Regions from separate parts of the Gilliamella sp. LMG 34359 genome, predicted to be linked through region 2. Evidence: riboswitches for the same ligand, from Rfam matches in the RefSeq annotation. Region 2 holds a riboswitch; the other holds the start of a gene.
The links. Region 2 has a riboswitch for thiamine pyrophosphate ahead of thiM (hydroxyethylthiazole kinase). Riboswitches for the same ligand answer to the same signal wherever they lie in the genome.

Region 1 (10,359 bases), 1.4 Mb from region 2:
GTAGTTATCAATCTTATGGTACGCGACGGATACGAAAAGCGTTGTCAAATCAAGGTATAATCGTATCGCGTCGTTATGTGGCTAGAGTCATGAAAGCATTATCATTGAAATCAAAATATACCGTAAAACGTTATAAAAACCATTCTAAAGAAGTTAATACTGTTGCGATTGCCAATGTATTACAGCGAAATTTTACTGTTGGTGCAAAAGCAAATGTTATTGTCGCTGATTTAACTTATATAAAAGTGGGGCAAAAATGGAATTATCTGTGTGTATTACTCGAACTCTCAGCACGAAAGATAGCCGGATTCAGTGTTGGACAACACAAAACAGCAGAGCTTGTGATGCAAGCATTAAGCCAAATTAAAGCACCATTATCCTCAATCGCACTATTTCATTCAGACCGAGGAAAAGAGTTTGATAATCAATTACTCGATAGTTGTTTTGAGGTATTTGGTATCACTCGCTCATTGAGCCATAAAGGATGTCCTTACGATAATGCCGTTGCTGAAGCGACATTTAAGACAATTAAAACGGAATTTGTCAAAAATGAGATATTCACCAATACCAATGAACTACGACAACATTTTTCTGCTTATGCATATTGGTACAACAACAATCGGCTGCATTCATCATTAGGTTATTTGACGCCGATGGCATTTAATAAACAGTTACCCCTTAATTTTGTTGTATGAAAAAGGGTAGACATTCCAGTTACACGAATAAGGGGAAACTATAGAAATGATTTAACGGCTAGATCTAGGATGAGAGACGCAAAGAGTATGGTCTCTATCAATGCTTGTTTTATCCCATCTAAAAACAGATCCATGGGGAGAATCGATCACGAAGTTGTTGATACTATCTGCCTCGTCTCGCGTCCAATAAGAACCTGAAAAATTAGCAGCTGAACCTGACATAGAGCTATTAGAACCATAAAATTCAACATCGCCCCATTCGGCCAGAAATCCTGCATCAATGACACGCTGATAATAATTATTTGGTGATGGATGAGTAGTTACGGCAGCGCCCTCAGCTCCTATACAATGGCTACCTGAACTTGCGCCATTACAAGTTGCATTAGTTAAATCTTTTACCTGCACTAAGTGGTAATTAAGTTTGCCACACCATAATTCAGAAGAATTAAAGTCAGAATATACGTTACCACGGTTCAAGAACCATTGCTTTATAGTAAATCCATACTTAACCACAACATTACCAGTATCATCTTTGCCAACTAACTCAAATGTTTGAGGTAATTCCGGTCTAGATATTTGTTTTATTTCATCAGGTTTATTAGAAACCCATTGTGCTTCTGTGGCAACAGGACCGGTTAATAATACTTTAACACTTGAACCTGAAGAATCTGGCTCCATTGAAGCTGTGATACCACTAAGAGTAACAGGAGCCCAATTCAAACGCCCACTTCCACCTATAATTAAATAAAAATATAAATGATCAGCACCTGTAGTAGGAAAATTTAAACCATAGCCAGATGAATTAGTTGACTGAGGAATAAAACCCTTATATTCATTCCACATTGAAACAGGGCCACGAAAGTCTATGTATCCATCAAAGAACCATATTCTTTATTAGGCTGAGCATAACAAACCTTTGGAGAAACATTACCCGGATTAATGTAATAGATTACACTTCCACGATTAAACTCTGTAGTTTTAGGAAAACCATACATCGTACTTAAGGAGCCCGGAACATTAGTTAATGTCAATTTATAAGGCGATTTACATATATCCAAACTCGCACTACGCGCGACAGCTTGGTCATCATTATCTACGATAGATAAAGTTAAATGACCATCAGCCAAAATACCGTTAGTACCCTGACCATCGCCATCATCATCACCCCAATAATTGTATGGTGCCCTAATAAGTAAATTTAATTCCACTGAATCAAGATTAGTTGGCACAAACATGTCAATATCTGCAAAACTATCGCCATAGGGTAATTCGATAGGATTAGCAGCACTTGAAATATTGTTTGCCGGAGTTAAGCTAGTACCGTTTGATAAAGTTATTCCAAGTAGACCGTCAGTATTCGTCACACGAGTACGACCACCATCAAAGGTTAAATAGGGTGCATTACCATAAATAAAATTTGATGTAATAGATGTTAATCCATAACTACGGTGAGAAATTACTAAGATCGAAAAAAATAATAACATTGAAATTATCCAAGAAGATAATAAGCATTGCCGAATCCATCTTAGCAAAGATTCTAAAGTTTTAAGAAAAAATAAATTATGGTTAAACATTGAACGTCCATTACCAAAATTAGAAAAATTTGAATTATTGGTTATCCATGTTTGGTATTGAAAATTATAATGCATTTCGACTATCCTATTGAATAACCTTATGTTTAATTTGCATTCAATAATTCTATTCGACCGAATTATAGCCATTCTTTTTCTTTAAAAAAGAAAGGACTAGTATAAAGATGGAAAAAATTTATCGCAACCTATTATCCGAATAGAATTGTTAACACTTGTAAACGTTTTACTAAAGATCTGTAATAGCTACACTTTGAAACAACAAGATTAAGTGGTAAAGGTTTATTCAATATATCTGGCTTAAATAACCTAAACGATACTCTCAATACAGCAACTAATTAGAATAAACAATAATAAACAAATGTTATTTACCATATTTATAGGCGCTTTATAAAACAGTTTATTTTTTGTGAAAATAAGCAAATAGTCTATGCCGACAGTCGATGTTGCTTGATTAAAAAATTTACTGTAAAAAAACTCCATTTCTCAAAAATAAAATCCGCCCAATTAGAGCGGATGGTTAACGCTAATGTCACAAAATCGCTCTTTATTGCCCACTTGATTAGCGTCATTGCCTTGGCAAAACAGTTATTTTTTAGCTTTCTAACTCTACTTAACCTATTCCTAGTTCCCTTACCCAAGGAGTAAGAATAAGCGCTAAGGATAGGTACACAATCCGTGCCAGCGTTGCCAACTGGCACTAATCGGAACTATGCCGCCCCGAGGCGAAACGACATACTTATCGTTTTGATTCATGCCATCATTCGCCCAATAATAAAAGTCCGTGTAGGTGAGACTAAAATAATCACCCACGACCCCCCACTCCGTAAAAAATCCAGCACCAATATTACGTTGGTAATGATTACCGGATGATGCAGGTATAGCACCGCTGACATTTCCATTAACTGCGTTGGTTAAATCTTCAATCATAGGTAACCGATATCCAATTTTAGTACACCAAGATGAGACATCAGTTGGAAAGTAGATATCATTATGTCGGTCGTCACCACGGGGGACAAACCACTGCTTTAACACAAAACCATACTTGACGACTTCGTTATTATTATTGTCAAGGCCAACTAACTCAAATACCTGAGGAAAAGATGGCTTACCGATACTAGCAGGATTACTTGAGCCCCATTGCGTTTTTTCAGTAACGGCAGGACCTTTCAGGGTGACCCGAACGCTGGTATTTGTTGAATTGGACATCGTCGCCTTAATATCACCATTTGGTGAAACCTCCTTCCATGTTAAAGGTTGAGCAACTCCACCTATCTCTAAATCAAAATATAAACCATTAGCTCCCGTAGTAGGAAAATTTGAACCATAAGACGACGGCGTAACCGACTGAATAAGAAATCCCTTATCAGGGTTCCAAATGGAAGCTGGGCCAGCATTCTGATTAGGATAAAAATTTGTACCACCGAGTCTCATGTTAGGTTTTGCAAAACAAATCACTGGTGCGGCCTTAGGATTAATATAATAACTGACATTACTCGCACTAAAATGACTTTCATTCGGTACACCATAACGTGTTGTTAATGCACCTTCAGTACTAGATAACGTTAATTTATACGGCGCATTACAAACAGTAAGCACTTCATTACGGGCAACTGGTTGGTTATTTTTATCAACAATGGATAAATTTAAACTACCTGTAACAGTTATACCATTAACCCCCTGACCATCGCCATCATCATCCCCCCAATAATTATAGGGCGAACCTATAAGTGAACCTAATGCAATAGAATCTGTATTGGTTGGTACTAACATACCAATATCAGCAAAACTCTGACCAGCAGTAGGCAATTCAATTGGATTGGTTAAACTTGAATTATTGCTTGTAGGGGTAAATTTATCTCCATTCGAAAGAGATATTTCGAGTAGTGCGTCAATATTTTTTGCCGGAGAGCGACCACCGTCGAAGGTTAAATATGGGGCACTACCATTAATTATATTTGACGTTTTAGAGGTTAATGCCAGACTAGAATAGGAAGCTATTAACGGCAAAACAAACATTAACCTTGAAAGCATCTGCCGAGATAAAAAGGAACATTGCAAGGATTGCGATAAAACCCGCGCAATTTCATGCAATTTCGATAAAAAATAAATTATAGCGAAATATAAAGTTTGCGAGCTTAACTTTAACGAATTTAAGTTATAGGTTATCCATATTGTGCTTTTAAAATTATAATTCATTTCGACATCCATGTCATTTAACTTTATGTTTTGTTTGATTTTTAATTAAAATGGTGGGCTACTAACCTTTGAGGGGTAAGAAGTATAATGATTTTAAATAACTATGCAACTATTTTAAAAAATTAACTTATTGAGTTCGTCAAGATTTTTGTGAAAAATTAATCATTTAATATTGGCTATAACTAAAAAATTTTTCATTTTTAAGCCTTAATATTCGACTTTTGATATTACGTTTTATAAAAGCTACATACACTTTTAAAAGCTAAAACATTAAAGATTTGTCAGGAAAATTTCGAGATATAACTTGAAAGATTACTTAAGATTAATTGATGTCATAAATGCAAGCTCAGCTCGATAAAAAGATGAAAGTATTGGTGTTAAATTATTTTTTACTAAGTTAATATCAAACAATTGATATAAGTTATTTTTTCATTATTCCAATTAGTTAATCTGTCAATTAAAGTCTTTAAGTTATGATCTGACTTGACTTTTAATAATCTGAACAAGGATATTAGTATCATCTAAAACCCAATAACCTGGCAATCCTCTGATTTTCGTTTTGTTTCAGATGATTCGGTGCTGCATTAAAAATAATCTTGCCATTTTCAATAACTAAGCAGCGTGAGAAGTGGTTAAGAGAATCATCCAAATAGTGAGAGACCATCATTAAGGTAAGATTAAATTCTGAGCAAACTTGATTGACCAGGGCTAACATTTCAAAACGTAATGCTTGGTCAAGGGCAGAAAATGGTTCATCTAATAATAATATAGGGCGATGTTGTATTAGACAGCGTGCCAATGCTACTCGTTGACGTTGCCCTCCTGATAGTTGTTCCGGATAGCGTTGGTTAAAGCCCTCTAGTCCTATGCGAACTAAAATATCGTCAATTGTGGTTTGTTCGGTTCGACTAAGTTTTAATGTGGGTTTAATGCCTAAGGCTATATTTTGTTCAACAGTGAGATGGCTAAATAAATTATTATTCTGAAATAGCATTGATACAGGGCGTTTGCCAGGTAAAGTTGAGGTAACATTCTGCTGATTTAGAATTATTTGCCCTGAGTTAGGAAAAATAAATCCAGCAATTAAACTGAGTAAAGTACTTTTACCTGCCCCACTTGGACCAACAATAACAACTCGTTCTTTAGCGGCAATATTTAGCGCAAAGTGCATTTTGAAGTCATTATAATGATATTCAATTTTTTGAAGTTCGATCATAATCCATCACAACTAATAAACTAAATGATAAAAGTAATAAAATCGTTGCTGTTACTATACTTTCTTGGTAATGATAATGCGATATCTGTTGATAAAGATAATAAGGTAACGTGGCAACTGACTGCCCACCAAATAGTGCTATTACTCCAAAATCACCCAATGATAACACTGCAGCAAAAGCAAAACTCATTAACATTTTACTTTTCAATCCTTTAAAGTCCACTAAATAAAAATGGGCTACACCATTAATATTCAATGACTGAGTTAACTGCCAATAACGCGCTGTGATGTCATACAATGGCATGGCTAAATTTTTTAGAATAAAAGGTAAGGCGATTAATCCATTACATAACATAATTAATAAACAGATAAAAACCGTGTTATTGCTATAACCAAATAGCAATAAAAATAGTCCAGATGCCAATACCATGCTCGGTATGGCTAAGATAAGTGAGGCTATCAGCATCAATCGATTGCTTATTTGACGCTGCTGATTGATTAACAGTCGACTATTTGTCCACAGCAACAACAAACCAAGTAACATCGCAATCATGGCAGAGCCAAAAGCGATAACGATTGAAAACAGTAACGCTTGTAGTAACATGAATGTTAACAATGAAATTCGGAAAAAAAAGATACCTTGAATCAATATGGTGAGCATTGGTAAAAAGATAAATAGTCCACCGCTGATGATAACAAACATACTGATAACTTTTAGCCAATTGGCTGTCGGTAATCGATAGTTTGTGTCACTAAATGTGACAGTAAATTTTGTTCCAGTTTTGTTGATTTTTTGCATTAAACCGATAAACGCCACACAGCAAAGCAACTGCACACAAGCAAGCAATGCTGCTTGTAATAGGTCAAAGTCACGCACTGCTTGATAGATAGCCACTTCTAACGTGGTATATTTAGGGCCTCCGCCAAGAGCGAGGACAATGGCAAAACTCGAAAAGCAGAGCATAAAAATAAGTGCCGCCATAGGCAATATTTGTCTACGAAGTAAAGGCCACTCGAGTAATTTAAAAAAGGTAAAGGTTGAAAAGTTAAGTTGTGCAGCGAGCTGTCTTTGTTCAATAGGAACACTGTTTAACGTTTGATAAAATAGCGCGCATGCGTAAGGAAAATTTAAAAAAACATGCGCCAATAAAATTCCTTTTAATCCATAAATTGAAAATGAGAATGGTATATGCAGTAGTTGGCACAAGTAAGCCAGTACCCCTTGTTGACCGTACACCGATAATAATCCTGTCACCACCACTAAGGCCGGCAGAATAAAGGTAACTGGCATTAACTTTATCAATAATCGTTTACCTTTAAACTCAATTAAGGAGAGAGCTTTAGCCATTAGGATTGCCGATGTAAGCGAAAGTATTGTCGATAATAAAGCTTGATAAAAGGTGATCCAAACGATATGCAGTACATAGCTATCTAGATAGATCGCTACATTACCTGATTGTAAGGCAAATCGCCAGATAGCAATGAGTGCTGAGCCTAATATAATAAGAATTAAGCTAGCAGCACTGATTCCCGGTAGTAACGATTTAAATTTTAACATTGGTAGTACAGTTCTAAGGCAAAACTATTTACTAATTGCCGATTGCCACTCTCGAATCCAAGCTTTCTGATGTTTTTCGATCTCTTCTGGTTTAAATTCTAGCGATCTATTTACCGAATTAATTTGTGCAAAGGCATTAGGGATATCGGTTTTAATAATTGGATACATCACATTTTTTTCAGCAAATTGGCGTTGCACTTCTGGCGTGAGTAAATAGCGTAAAAATTGTCGAGCTAAGTCGACCTCTTGACTATATTTTATGATACCTGCCACCTCTACTTGACGATAATGTCCTTCATCAAAAATAGCCGCTTGATAATGGCGATCATTTTCGTTCATGATATGCGCCACCGGAGAGGTATTATAGCTGAGTACCAAATCGGCCTCACCTTTTAAGAACATGCCATAAGCTTCACTCCAACCTTTAGTAACAGTTACGGTGTTTTTAGCCACTTGTTGCCATGCATTTGCTGCATTGTCACCATACACTTTTTTCATCCAAAAGAGTAAACCGAGTCCTGGCGTGCTAGTTCTTGGATCTTGATAGATGATCTTCCAACCCGCTTTATTGTCGACCAGTTCATGTAAAGAGTGAGGTGGATTTTTGACTTTGTCTATATTGTAGATAAAAGCAAAATACCCAAAATCATAAGGCATAAAGCTATCGTCCCACCAATTGGTATTAAGATTGTCCGGTTTAGCGATTTGATGTGGAATAAGCAGATTGGCTTGTTTTGCCTGTTCTAACAAGTTATTATCAAGTCCTAAAATAACATCAGCATTAGTTTTATCACCTTCAAGGCGAATACGATTTAAAACCGAAACCCCATCACCTAAAGTGACAACATCAAGCTGGCAGTTGCACTGCGCTTCAAACCCTTTTTTTATCACCTCACCCGGCCCCCATTGTGACATAAATGAGTTATAGCTATATACGGTTAAGGTAGGAAGTTCAGCATTGGCTAATTGGCTAAACAGTGATAAGGAAAAAATAACAGATAGTAAAAAGTTTTTACGAAACATTTTGCCTCCAAAGTAATTAGTAAAAGACAAAAGGTTTGAGCAGATATATTAACTCAAATCCCTCCGCTGGCATTATCCAGTTCAGGTTCGACGAGTTATGTCAGTCACTCTGACACTCTCAGCCCTCCAGGGCACCCCGTTGAGAACAATAAATAGTTTAGTGTGAGCAAGTAGAATTGTAAACAAGCGTTTTGTCGATAGCCAGATAATTGCGCAATAGATGTTAGATATCAGCCAATCAGTGACAATTGTTACGTTTGTCGGTATTATATGCCTCATTTATTTCTTATCGATTAGGTATAGTGTGAATATTCAACAATTACTAACGCAACGAGTTTCCCAAGCAATGATTATGGCAGGTGCCGATAAAAATTGTGATGCTTTAATCAAGCAATCAGCTAAAGTTCAATTTGGTGACTATCAAGCTAATGGTATCATGTCTACCGCTAAAAAATTGGCTATGCCACCACGAGCATTGGCAGAGAAGGTTTTGCAACATCTTGATATTGATGATATTGCCGATAAAGTGGAAATTGCAGGTCCCGGTTTTATTAATATCTTTTTAAAAGATAGTTGGATTGCCGATCAGAACGAATTGGCTTTAAGTAGTGATAAACTGAATATTACCTTACCAGCCAAACCGCAAACCATTGTGGTTGATTACTCTGCACCAAACGTTGCCAAAGAGATGCACGTTGGTCATTTACGCTCAACCATTATTGGTGATGCCAGTGTGCGGGTATTATCTTTCTTAGGTCACAATGTTATTCGAGCTAACCATGTTGGTGATTGGGGTACTCAATTTGGTATGTTGATTGCTTATCTGGAAAAGATGCAAAATGAACATGCCAACGATATGCAACTGTCGGATTTAGAATCTTTCTATCGTGCTGCTAAAAAACATTATGATGAAGATGAAGTCTTTGCTGAAAAAGCACGAAATTATGTAGTTAAACTCCAAGGTGGCGATGAGTATTGTCGTGATATGTGGCGTAAGCTTGTTGATATTACCATGACACAAAACATCGCAACTTATAAACGATTAAATGTAACATTAACAGTTGAAGATACCATGGGCGAAAGCATTTATAACAGTATGCTACCGGGTATTGTTGCCGATTTAAAACAGAAAAAATTAGCCGTTGAGAGTGAAGGCGCCATTGTGGTATTTTTAGATGAGTATAAAAATAAAGAAGGCGAACCGATGGGCGTTATCATCCAAAAACGTGATGGTGGCTACCTATATGCAACAACCGATATCGCTTGTGCTAAATACCGTTATGAAACGTTACACGCTGATCGTATTCTTTATTATACTGATTCTCGTCAACATCAACATTTAGAACAAGTTTGGACGATTGTCCATAAAGCTAAATATGTTCCAGAATCGTTGAAACTAGAACACCATATGTTTGGTATGATGCTTGGTAAAGATGGCAAACCGTTTAAAACTCGTTCCGGTGATACCGTTAAATTAAATGATCTACTTGATGAGGCAACTGAACGTGCAGAAGCCTTAATTAAAAGTAAGAATCCTGAGCTTTCTACAGCGGAACTGGCTCAAGTGGTTGATGCGGTGGCAATTGGTGCCGTGAAATATGCTGATCTATCGAAAAATCGTACCACCGATTATGTATTTGATTGGGATAATATGTTGTCATTTGAAGGCAATACCGCGCCTTATTTGCAATATGCTTATACTCGTGTACTTTCGGTATTTAGAAAATCTAATATCAGTGAAAATAGCTTAACAGGTAATATCAATTTAAGTACCGACAAAGAGCGTGCCTTAGCCATTCGATTAATTCAATTTGATGAAACGATTTCCAACGTCGCCGCAGAGGGAACTCCACATGTGCTTTGTGCTTATTTGTATGATATAGCGACTCTATTCTCCAGTTTCTATGAGCACTGCCCTATTTTAGCGGCTGAAAATGAAGAGTTGAAACTGAGCCGTTTAAAACTGGCCTCTTTAACCGCGAAAACGCTTAAGACCGGTTTGGATATGCTGGGTATCAAAACGGTTGATAAGATGTAATATGATAAGCCACCGACACTTTTGAGTGTCGGTGATTTTAC
Region 2 (10,359 bases):
TAAGCCTTCCAACCCCCAGTCTTTAATGGTCAGTTGTAGTCTGAGATTTGTTTACCCATTATTTGAGGCTGTAACCGAATTTTAAACTAGGTTTTGTTCATGGTTTTATTGTTCTGGTTTTGGATTGCTAACCCAATAAGTCGATAGACTCTTTGGGGCTGAATGAAGTTTGTCTGGGAATAAAAGGAGTGAAGGCAAAATCCAAATATTTAAGTCAGCTAGAGCAAGGAGGCACATTAAATATTGGTACAGGATTAAATCCGATAGCAGGCGCATATAATATCTCTCCCTCTGCTTATCCAATGACAGCGGGTCCATCCTGGAGATGTCTATAACTTGAGAAAATATAGCTGTAACTATCCCCTAAAATAGTACAGCAAAAAAGTAGAAAATTCTCTATGATAAAAGTAAAGGGGATTTAATTATGAAAAAAATGACTGAACATCAAATAGTAGCTATTTTAAAAGAAGCTGAAGCGGGTATTCCTGTCAAAGAGCTCTGTCGTAAATATGGCATGGGTAATTCAACTTTCTATAAATGGCGGGAAAAATATGGCGGAATGGAAACTTCGGATATCAAACGCTTAAAGGAGCTTGAGGCTGAAAACCGTAAGCTTAAGCAGATGTTTGCCGAACTGAGCTTAAAATCCCAGCTTCAGGAAGAAATTATAAAAAAGCTTTAGTGCCCACAAAAGCACGTAAAACGTGGGCACAGCAACTACAACAAAATCATTCTATTACTATTGCTATGAGTTGTGCCATTGTTGGCTTAAGCCGTTGTGCTTACTATTATCAACCTAAGTTACTGGATGATTCGGTGATTGTTTCGGTGTTGAATGCTATCACAGACCGGCATTTACGCTGGGGCTTTCCTAAATGCTTTAATCGTATCAGAAAGCTCGGCTATAAATGGAATCATAAACGAGTATATCGGGTGTATTGTGAATTAAAGCTTAATCTCAGGGTAAAGCGTAAAAAACGCATTCCTCCACGAACCCCAGAAAGGCTATCAGCACCCAATAAACAAGGTGAATGTTGGTCAATGGATTTTATGAGTGACAGTAGTTGTAATCAACGTCACTTTAGGACATTCAATGTCATCGATGACTTTAATCGTGAGGCGCTAGGCATTGATATTGCTGTAAGCTTACCAGCAGGGAGAGTTACCCGTTACTTAGATAAATTGGCTGAATATCATGGGTATCGATTAAAAATACGAGTCGATAATGGGCCAGAATTTACAGGAAAAACCTTTATAAACTGGGCTAAATCCCATGATATAGCCATTGATTATATCCAGCCCGGTAGTCCTTATCAAAATGGCTATATTGAACGATTTAATCGTACCTATCGTACTGAAGTACTCGATTTATATCTTTTTAACAACTTAGCACAAGCAAGGAGAATAACCGAAGAATGGTTAACGATTTATAATACCGAAAGACCGCATGAGGCATTAAATAACATGACACCGATTGAGTATAAAACACTAAAACAAGCAGCATGATTTTCTACTTGAATCTTGTACTAGGTTTGGGGTATTTACATAATTTTGTTGTATTATTAGATTATTTTGATCCTATTTTTATGGGAAATAAAGAATTAGCAGCAAATAATATTTTTCTATTGGATAATGTCGGGTATATAAAATGGAAAGTTCATACAGAAATTTTAGTATCAGGTGGCTTTGTTAATATTCTTATTAAAGAAAATAAATTAAAAGCGATTAGTTGGGATACGGGTTTATATGAATTGGATATTGAAACCGGACTAGCTACTCCTGAAATGCTTTTAAGGTAAGCGTTTATTACAATTTTGGCTGCTACTATTTCTAACGTAGAATTGGACTAATTACTTATCAATCATGTAATCTAATTGGCAATTTCGAAAATTAGTTTGTCTTCTTTAGCGATAATATTGACCACGTAGCCAGAGTTTAAATCAAATTGTTCTAACTAGCACTCTTTAATGGTGAATATATTAATCGAGTTCGAATTAACCTGATTTGATCACTCTATTAGTGATGTACAAGAAGAATCATTTAAACAATACGCTAAAAAAGTTAAAGATAAGTCATCTAAATTAACTCTGGCTATCAGATTGAAATTATCCAATAAATAACCTTTAGTTAGCGCTTTATAACCAGAGGAGAGCTTGTTGATTATTGATTGGAAATAATTCTCCTACTCAATAATCAGCTTGTTTTGCTCATTTTAAACCGTTACGAAAAAGCTGGAAAAAAGCCAATCTCGTTCAGTCAATTACCGGTAAGTCTAATGTAGACCCTGTTACTAAGCTTAGGGTGGAGGACAATGACATGATGATTTTCTATTTTTTTTGTCGGTTTATTGGCGTAATATAAATACTTTACTTAGCAAGCAATTTTAATTAGGGGGATACCCTAATTTTGCGGCATAACCATCTGAAATTATTTAATAACCAAAAGGGGTTAACGATGAAATTAATAGTTGATAATATGAGTTGCCAACATTGTGTTAAAACCATCACTAAAGCAATTAATGATATTGATCCTAAAGCGAAAGTTACTGTTGATTTGACCAAGCGTGAGGTTGATATTGAAGGTGGTACTATTTCGCAAGAAGCAGCTATTGCCGCAATCAATGAAGCCGGATTTGAGTTTGTAGGTATTGCATATTAAAGACATTTAGCATCACTAAACGTTAGGCGATTATAATGATCGCCTAACTATTAGATGATGCTCACAACCAATAAATTGGCTATATTAAACAGGATATTAAACGGTTTTTCATATACTTCATCGATTTGGATTGTTGATGAAGTATAAATGAGTCTTTAGTTAATATAGCGTTCAGCTAAAACACCACTGCTTATTACTCTCAATATTAATAATATTGCAAGGCGATTTGCTATTTAGTAATGTTTATAAAAATAATTTAATGTTATATTTTATAACTAATTAATCAAAATCTTTATCTAGTTCGTTTTCTTTAATACAAAAATTTTTTTCTTTCTGTGAACATTGACGAGAAATTTTAAAAGCTTGTCCTTCAACACCTCTAAAAGACTCATATTCTTTATAAGTACAGGTTGAATTCGTTAAAGTATAGTTACTGCTTTCTGCTTTGAAACGATAAGTTTCATTTAAAATAACTGCGGAATAGTTATTAATTTCACAAATTTTTTTCCTTTTTGCTATTTTTTTATTGGAATCAAAATCGATATAACGACCATCTAAATTGAGATAAATGAACTTATTTTTCTTCTTATCATAAGAATAGTAACGATAAATGATGGGGGCATCTTCCATATCATCAACTGCTCTGGCTATGTAAAAATCATTATAATTACCATCAAAATTATAGTCGATTTCTATTCCATTATGGTCAAAATAATCTGGAGCAAACCGATAGCTATCATCAATATGGTTAACCGCACCTATTGAATATTCCCCCAAAAAGTCAAATCCTTTTAAATTATTGATAGTTTGAAATAATTGGCCACTTTTCTTACTATAAATATTTAAACCTGTTGGTTTCAATCCTTGACCTTTTTTATAGGAAAGTATCATTTTAAAATAAAAATCATCTGTCGATCTTTTTTGTAATAACTCTATATTGTTAATTTCTTCATTCTTAATAGGAAAAGAGATATACCCATCATCATAAAAATCTAAATCGACATCATATTTATCAATATTTGCTTTAAAATAGTCAGAGTCAATTTCTGATACTGACCAGTCGATTCCTTGCAAATTAGTGATAGTTTGAAGTAATTGACCACTTTTTTTACTATAAATATTTATACCAGTTGGTTTCAATCCTTGACCTTTTTTATAGGAAAATATCATTTTAAAGTAAAAATCAACTGTCGCTCTTTTTTGTAATAACTCTATATTGTTAATTTCTTCATTTTCAATAAGAAGATCGAGATCACCGCCATCTTTAAAATTTAATTCGACATCATATTTATCGATATTTGCCTTAAGACCATCTAAATCAATTGCTAATACCAAGCATGGGAAAAGCAAAACAACAGAGATAAGATATTTTATATAAACCATATTATTATAAACTTTTAATTCCATTTAATATTTCTTCAATGTCTATCAAAGTATAAATTAATTCCTCTCAAAAATTAATTTAAAATTGTTTAAAAATACATTATCTCATTTAAAAAACAACTTAATTAGTAATTTATTTAATTACTAAAATTGAACATTTGTAGTTACCACCATTGATAAAAATGGTGAGTAGGTCCAATTCCTTTACCAACTTTCAAACTATCCGCATGCTCAATAGCGCCTTGTAGGTAGTTTTTGGCTTGTTTTACCGCTTCTTCTAGATTATGTTTCGGTAACAATGCAGCAATTGCTGCCGATAACGTGCAACCTGTACCATGGGTATTTTTAGTGGCGATTCTCGCTGAAGTCATTCTGATAATTTTATTGTCAGTGATTAGATAATCAGGACTTTCTTGGCTTGGCAAATGTCCGCCTTTCATTAATACTGCCTGACAGCCTAATTTGAGTAACTTATAACCCTGTCGTTGCATTTCATCTTCGTTTTTAGCCTCCTGACAATCAAGCAAAGCAGCAGCTTCAGGAAGGTTAGGGGTTATGATGGTAGCTAATGGTAATAACCGATCTCGAATAGCAGAAATGGCATCTGCTTTTAGTAATGGATGGCCACCTTTAGCAATCATTACGGTATCAAGCACAATATTGGCAATAGGATTAGCGTTTAATAGGTGAGCAACCGAGCTGACAATCTCTTTATTCATCAACATGCCAATTTTCACGCTATCAATATGGATATCTTGATAAAGGGTATTAAATTGTGCTTCGACAAAGTCAGGTGGAACGGCGTGCACGCCATTAACACCCTGGGTACTTTGCGCGGTTAATGCGGTAATTACCGACATACCATAAGCGCCAAGTGCCGAAAATGCTTTTAGATCCGCTTGAATACCGGCCCCACCACTAGGATCACTACCGGCTATAGTTAATGCAACTGTTGTCATACTCCTATTTCCTCTTTTGCTTGTCTTATTTTTTTAATTAGGTCAGATGTAGCCTTAGCAATATCGGCTTGACCACAAATTGCCGAAACTACCGCAATACCTTCAATACCTGTTTGTACCACTTCGGTTAAATTATTTACTCCTATGCCACCAATAGCTACTGCCGGGCATTGTTTGGTGCTAACCAGTTCAGTCAATTGGTCAATACCTGTTGCTGTTGCGGCATCTTTTTTGGTGGTGGTTGGAAAGATTGGGCCAATGCCCAGATAATCGACCAATTGCCAAGGAACACTCTCCAGTTGTACTAGATTAGAAACCGAAAGTCCTAACCACTTATCATTACCAATTAAGCGGCGGGTCACTTCGACCGGTAGATCACTTTGTCCAACATGAACACCATCGGCATCAATGGCTAAAGCAATATCGACATGATCATTAATCAATAATGGCACTGGGGTATTGCTTAATACCTCTTTTAACGCTAGGGCGGCGTGATACCAATTTTTACCTGAGTAATCTTGTTCTGAGCGTAATTGCACCGCGGTAACACCATTTTCGACAGCAATTTTTGTGGTATTAACCATGCCATTTATGCCTCCACATAATAGCGGATCAAGCACTAAGTAGAGGGTTAAATCCAGTTGCTTTTTCATCAAATATCCTTATTAGTGATTTTGCTTAAATAGCGAAAGTTGGTCAATTATTGCCATAGCAAAAGTGCCTAGACCTGACTGTTTGTTAGCAAGTTCACCGGCTTTCTTCATCATAAAACAAGCAGAGGCGGTTGCGGCTAAACGATCTTTACTAGCGGCGATAAATGCGGCCACCATTGCTGATAATGAGCAACCTGTACCAGTTACTCGGGTTAGGGCGATATCCCCCCCAACAATGCTATAAATTTGTTTGCCATCTGTGACATAATCAATCTCGCCGGTTATAGCTACAATGGTTCGATATTTTTCGGCTAATAGTTTTGCCGCGTTTAATGCCGAATCGGTAGAATCAAGCCCATCAGGTCCTTTAGAGGATGATTGTTGACCACTTAAGGCTAGAATTTCGGAAGCATTTCCACGAATAACTGAGGGTGAAAAGGTTAAAAGTTGTTGGGCAATGTCAGTGCGGTATTTCAGAGCCGAACCAACTGCGACCGGATCAAGTACCCAAGGGGTTTGTGTTTGTTTTGCTTTCGCGGCAGCTAATAACATGCTTTTGGCACTTTGGCTATCTATCGTACCAATATTAATTAATAAACTACTAGCAACGGCAACAAAGTCTTCAACTTCCTGTTCGGCAACCACCATCGCCGGCGAAGCGCCAATCGCCAATAGAACATTAGCGGTAAAATTCTGAACCACATCATTAGTAATGCAATGGATTAATGGCCGTTGTAGGCGAACTTGCTCAATAAAGGGGATGGCATCATGGCTTGGGAATAATTTAATGGCCGACATATTCTATCCTTATCTAATTAGTAATGTTAAGGGAAGAATATGTCAAAACGAGCAATTAAGACTAAGACTTCCCTACGCTGGTATGATCCAGATCAGGTTCAACGGGTAAAATCTCAGTTTTTTGCAATAACAAAAAACACCCCGAGTCAAAAACCAATTTGTAAAAAACGCTCTTATTATGAACTGAGTTTATAATTTAAACAAGCTATTGTAATAATCTTTCTATATCACTAATGGCTCGTCTATCAGCTAAGAAAATGATTAAGTGATCGCCATTTTCAATCATCAAATCGGTGTTAACAATAATCACATCTTCGCCACGCACCACCGCACCAATAGTCGCACCTGAAGGTAATTTTAGACTGTTGATATTTTTACCCACTAATTTTGAATTTTCTGCCTCACCATTGGCAACCACTTCGACAATTTCTGATTCACCCTGACGTAGTGAGACCACTTTAACCACACCGGTTTGTCTAACATGACTTAATAGCTCTGAAATAGTGGCATGTTGTGGTGAGATTGCGATATCAATCACACTATCGTTGATCAACTCTAAATAGGCTTGGCGTTGAATAAGCACGATGACTTTTTTCGCCCCCATTCTTTTTGCCAACATGGATGACATAATATTGGCTTCATCATCACTGGTGACTGCCACAAACAGATCGGTGAGTTCGACTTGCTCTTGCGATAATAACTCTTGGTCTGATGATTCACCATGTAATACCGTTGTATTAATAAGTTGCTCAGCAATTGATTCGGCTTTTTCAGCATTGCGTTCGATTAATTTAACTTGATAATCGTTTTCTAAACGCTTAGCTAAGGCGACAGCTATGCCTCCGCCACCACTAATGATGATGCGCTTATAAGGTTTTTCTAACCGTTGTAGTTCACTGGTTACAGCTTTAATATTGAGAGGAGGAGTAATAAAATAGACCATATCCCCAGCTTCAATTAAAGTTGAACCAATCGGTCGAATAAAGCGGTTTTGACGATAAATTGCTACCACCCGCGCTTCTACATGTGGTAAATGCTCTTTCAGTTCCGACAGTTCACTTCCAACTAAGGCGCCACCATAATAAGCGGTTACAGCCACTAAACAGACTCGATTATCATAAAACGAAGCAAACTGGAGTGCGCCAGGATATTGTACTAATTGGCTAATATGATTGGTGATTAAGTTTTCGGGAGCGATAATATGGTCAATATTGATACAATCTTTATTAAAAAATGGGTATTTTTCATCGTTATATTCAGGGGCACGGATTCGGGCGACTTTTTGTGGAATGTTGAACATTACATGACCAATCTGACAAGCCATCATATTTACTTCATCAGAGTTAGTCACAGCAACTAACATATCGGCTGATTCAGCTCCTGCGCTCTCTAACACTTGCGGATAAGACGATTTGCCACAGATGACTCGGAGATCAAAACGTTCTTGCAAAGATTGCAATTTATCATGATCTTCATCAACGACTGTTACATCATTCTGTTTTTCAGTTACTAGATATTCAGCAAGTGCACTACCGGTTTGGCCGGCACCAAGAATAATAATTTTCATAACTAACCTATTATAATCAAAAAGGCTTTAATATGATTTATTGTCAAAAATGTGACTGTAATTATCAATTAAAGCCGATCGATATTATTTCGTATAATGGCAATCTTATTTGGGATTATACAAAACCGATTGCGTCATAAACTTTCTTCAATGTTGGCTCTGCTTTAGCGCGAGCTTTTTGTGCACCTTCTTGCATAATTGAAAGAAGATAATTTTCATCATCACGATATTGATGATATTTTGCTTGTAAACCAGTTAACATATCAATCACTTGAGTTGCCACCTCGGTTTTTAGATGACCATACATTTTACCTTCAAACTCTTTTTCAAGTTCAGCAATTGGCTTGCCGGTGATGCCCGTTAAGATATCTAATAAATTCGATACACCCGCTTTATTTTTTAAATCATAACGCACAACTGGTGGCTCATCTGAATCGGTCATCGCTCGTTTAATCTTCTTCTCAACATCTTTTGGATTCTCAAGTAACCCTATAACATTGTTACGGTTCTCATCAGATTTAGACATTTTTTTGCTTGGATCTTGTAATGACATTACCCGAGCACCAACTTTGGCAATAAACGGTTCAGGAACGGTAAATATATCCCCATAAAGCGCATTGAAGCGCATAGCAATATCACGCGATAGCTCAAGATGTTGTTTCTGATCATCACCAACAGGAACTAAATTAGCTTGATATAACAAAATATCAGCCGCCATCAACACCGGATAATCAAACAGTCCAGCGTTTATATTTTCAGAATGACGAGATGACTTATCTTTAAATTGCGTCATACGGCTCAATTCACCAAAATAGGTATAGCAGTTTAACGCCCAACCTAATTCAGCGTGAGCTGGTACTTGTGACTGAACAAAAATAGTACTTTTTTGTGGATCGATACCACACGCCAAATAAAGTGCTAGTGTATCAAGCGTCGCTTTACGCAACTTATTGGGATCTTGACGGACTGTGATCGCATGTTGATTGACGATACAATAAACGCAATCATATTCATTTTGTAAAGACACCCAATTCTTTAAAGCACCTAAGTAGTTGCCTAATGTTAGTTCTCCTGATGGCTGAGCGCCACTAAATACAATTGGTTTACTCATAATTTATTCCTAACTTATACTCATTATTTTTTTGCATCAGCTTTTGGCTGAGGTAACAGGGTTAATATTTCTTTAAAATCGTCAAATAAAAAATCTGGTTCGCTAGTTGCAATTGAGATCCCATAGTTATAACCATAGCTTAACGCCACAGTTGGGCAATGGGCATTTTTAGCAGCAGTGATATCATTCTTTGAATCCCCAACAAATAGCAACTGATCGCTAAATAATCCAAACGTCGCCATAACTTGATAAAGTGGGGCAGGGTGTGGTTTTAACTTAATCACATCACCACCACCAAGGACCAATGAAAAATAGTCTTTAATACCTAATGACGTCAATAGTGCCGGTAAAAATTGCGCTGGCTTATTGGTTACTAAAGCTAAAGGGTAATGATTTTCATAAAGAGTTTTTAAGGTCTGTGCTACATGAGGAAACAGGGTTGTCTGTTCATCCATAACCTTATCATAATGCTGGCTAAATATCTGTTTAGCTTCAGCAAAATATTCTTTTGTTGGATTGGTGTCAACCGCTTTGAAAACTCGTTCAAGCATCACATCGATGCCATTACCCACCATATTTTTCACTTGCTCATTAGTTACGGTCGCTAACTTTAAATCTGCTAACATTTTTTGTGCCGCTAAGGCAAGTCCCGGCACGCTATCAACTAAAGTTCCATCTAAATCAAAGGCGATGGCTTGAATATCATTTAACTTAGCCATGGTTAACTCCTGCTAATTCTTTACGCATTGCATCGATGACAGTTTTATAATCAGGTTGACCAAATATCGCTGAACCTGCAACAAACATATCTGCGCCGGCTCTAGCAATTTCTGCGATATTATCAACTTTAACCCCGCCATCAATTTCCAAGCGAATTTTTCTTCCAGAGTCGACAATACGTTGCTTAACTTGTTGTAATTTTTTAAGCGTAGTCGGTATAAAAGATTGCCCGCCAAAACCAGGATTCACGCCCATTAATAAAATAATATCAACTTTATCCATTACATAATCTAAATGATCTAACGGCGTTGCTGGGTTAAGTACAATCCCTGCCGTACAACCCTGATCTTTAATTAACTGCAAGGAACGATCAAGGTGAATAGTGGCTTCAGGGTGAATTGAGATATTGGTGGCGCCAGCTTTGGCAAATGAAGTAATTAAATCTTCAACAGGGGAGACCATCAAATGGACATCAATTGGAGCGGTAATACCATAATCGCGAAGCGCTTT

Region 1: another riboswitch for thiamine pyrophosphate. It lies ahead of thiB (thiamine ABC transporter substrate binding subunit); the one in region 2 lies ahead of thiM (hydroxyethylthiazole kinase).

What each region holds. Positions count from the first base shown of each region.
Region 1 is NZ_OZ474906.1:2,681,750-2,692,108, forward strand. It holds gene AC5LXV_RS12260 (IS3 family transposase) at 1-695, shown strand, start outside; gene AC5LXV_RS12265 (hypothetical protein) at 747-1,415, opposite strand; gene AC5LXV_RS12270 (hypothetical protein) at 1,559-2,344, opposite strand; gene AC5LXV_RS12275 (hypothetical protein) at 2,942-4,294, opposite strand; gene thiQ (thiamine ABC transporter ATP-binding protein ThiQ) at 5,001-5,699, opposite strand; gene thiP (thiamine/thiamine pyrophosphate ABC transporter permease) at 5,677-7,257, opposite strand; gene thiB (thiamine ABC transporter substrate binding subunit) at 7,282-8,280, opposite strand; TPP riboswitch at 8,321-8,429, opposite strand; gene argS (arginine--tRNA ligase) at 8,585-10,318, shown strand.
Region 2 is NZ_OZ474906.1:1,284,209-1,294,567, forward strand. It holds one part of gene AC5LXV_RS06050 (IS3 family transposase) at 425-665, shown strand; one part of gene AC5LXV_RS06050 (IS3 family transposase) at 665-1,506, shown strand; gene AC5LXV_RS06055 (hypothetical protein) at 1,515-1,799, shown strand; gene AC5LXV_RS06060 (heavy-metal-associated domain-containing protein) at 2,455-2,658, shown strand; gene AC5LXV_RS06065 (hypothetical protein) at 2,938-4,065, opposite strand; gene thiD (bifunctional hydroxymethylpyrimidine kinase/phosphomethylpyrimidine kinase) at 4,206-5,000, opposite strand; gene thiE (thiamine phosphate synthase) at 4,997-5,653, opposite strand; gene thiM (hydroxyethylthiazole kinase) at 5,666-6,451, opposite strand; TPP riboswitch at 6,504-6,605, opposite strand; gene trkA (Trk system potassium transporter TrkA) at 6,657-8,018, opposite strand; gene trpS (tryptophan--tRNA ligase) at 8,134-9,129, opposite strand; gene AC5LXV_RS06095 (phosphoglycolate phosphatase) at 9,153-9,848, opposite strand; gene rpe (ribulose-phosphate 3-epimerase) at 9,841-10,359, opposite strand, start outside.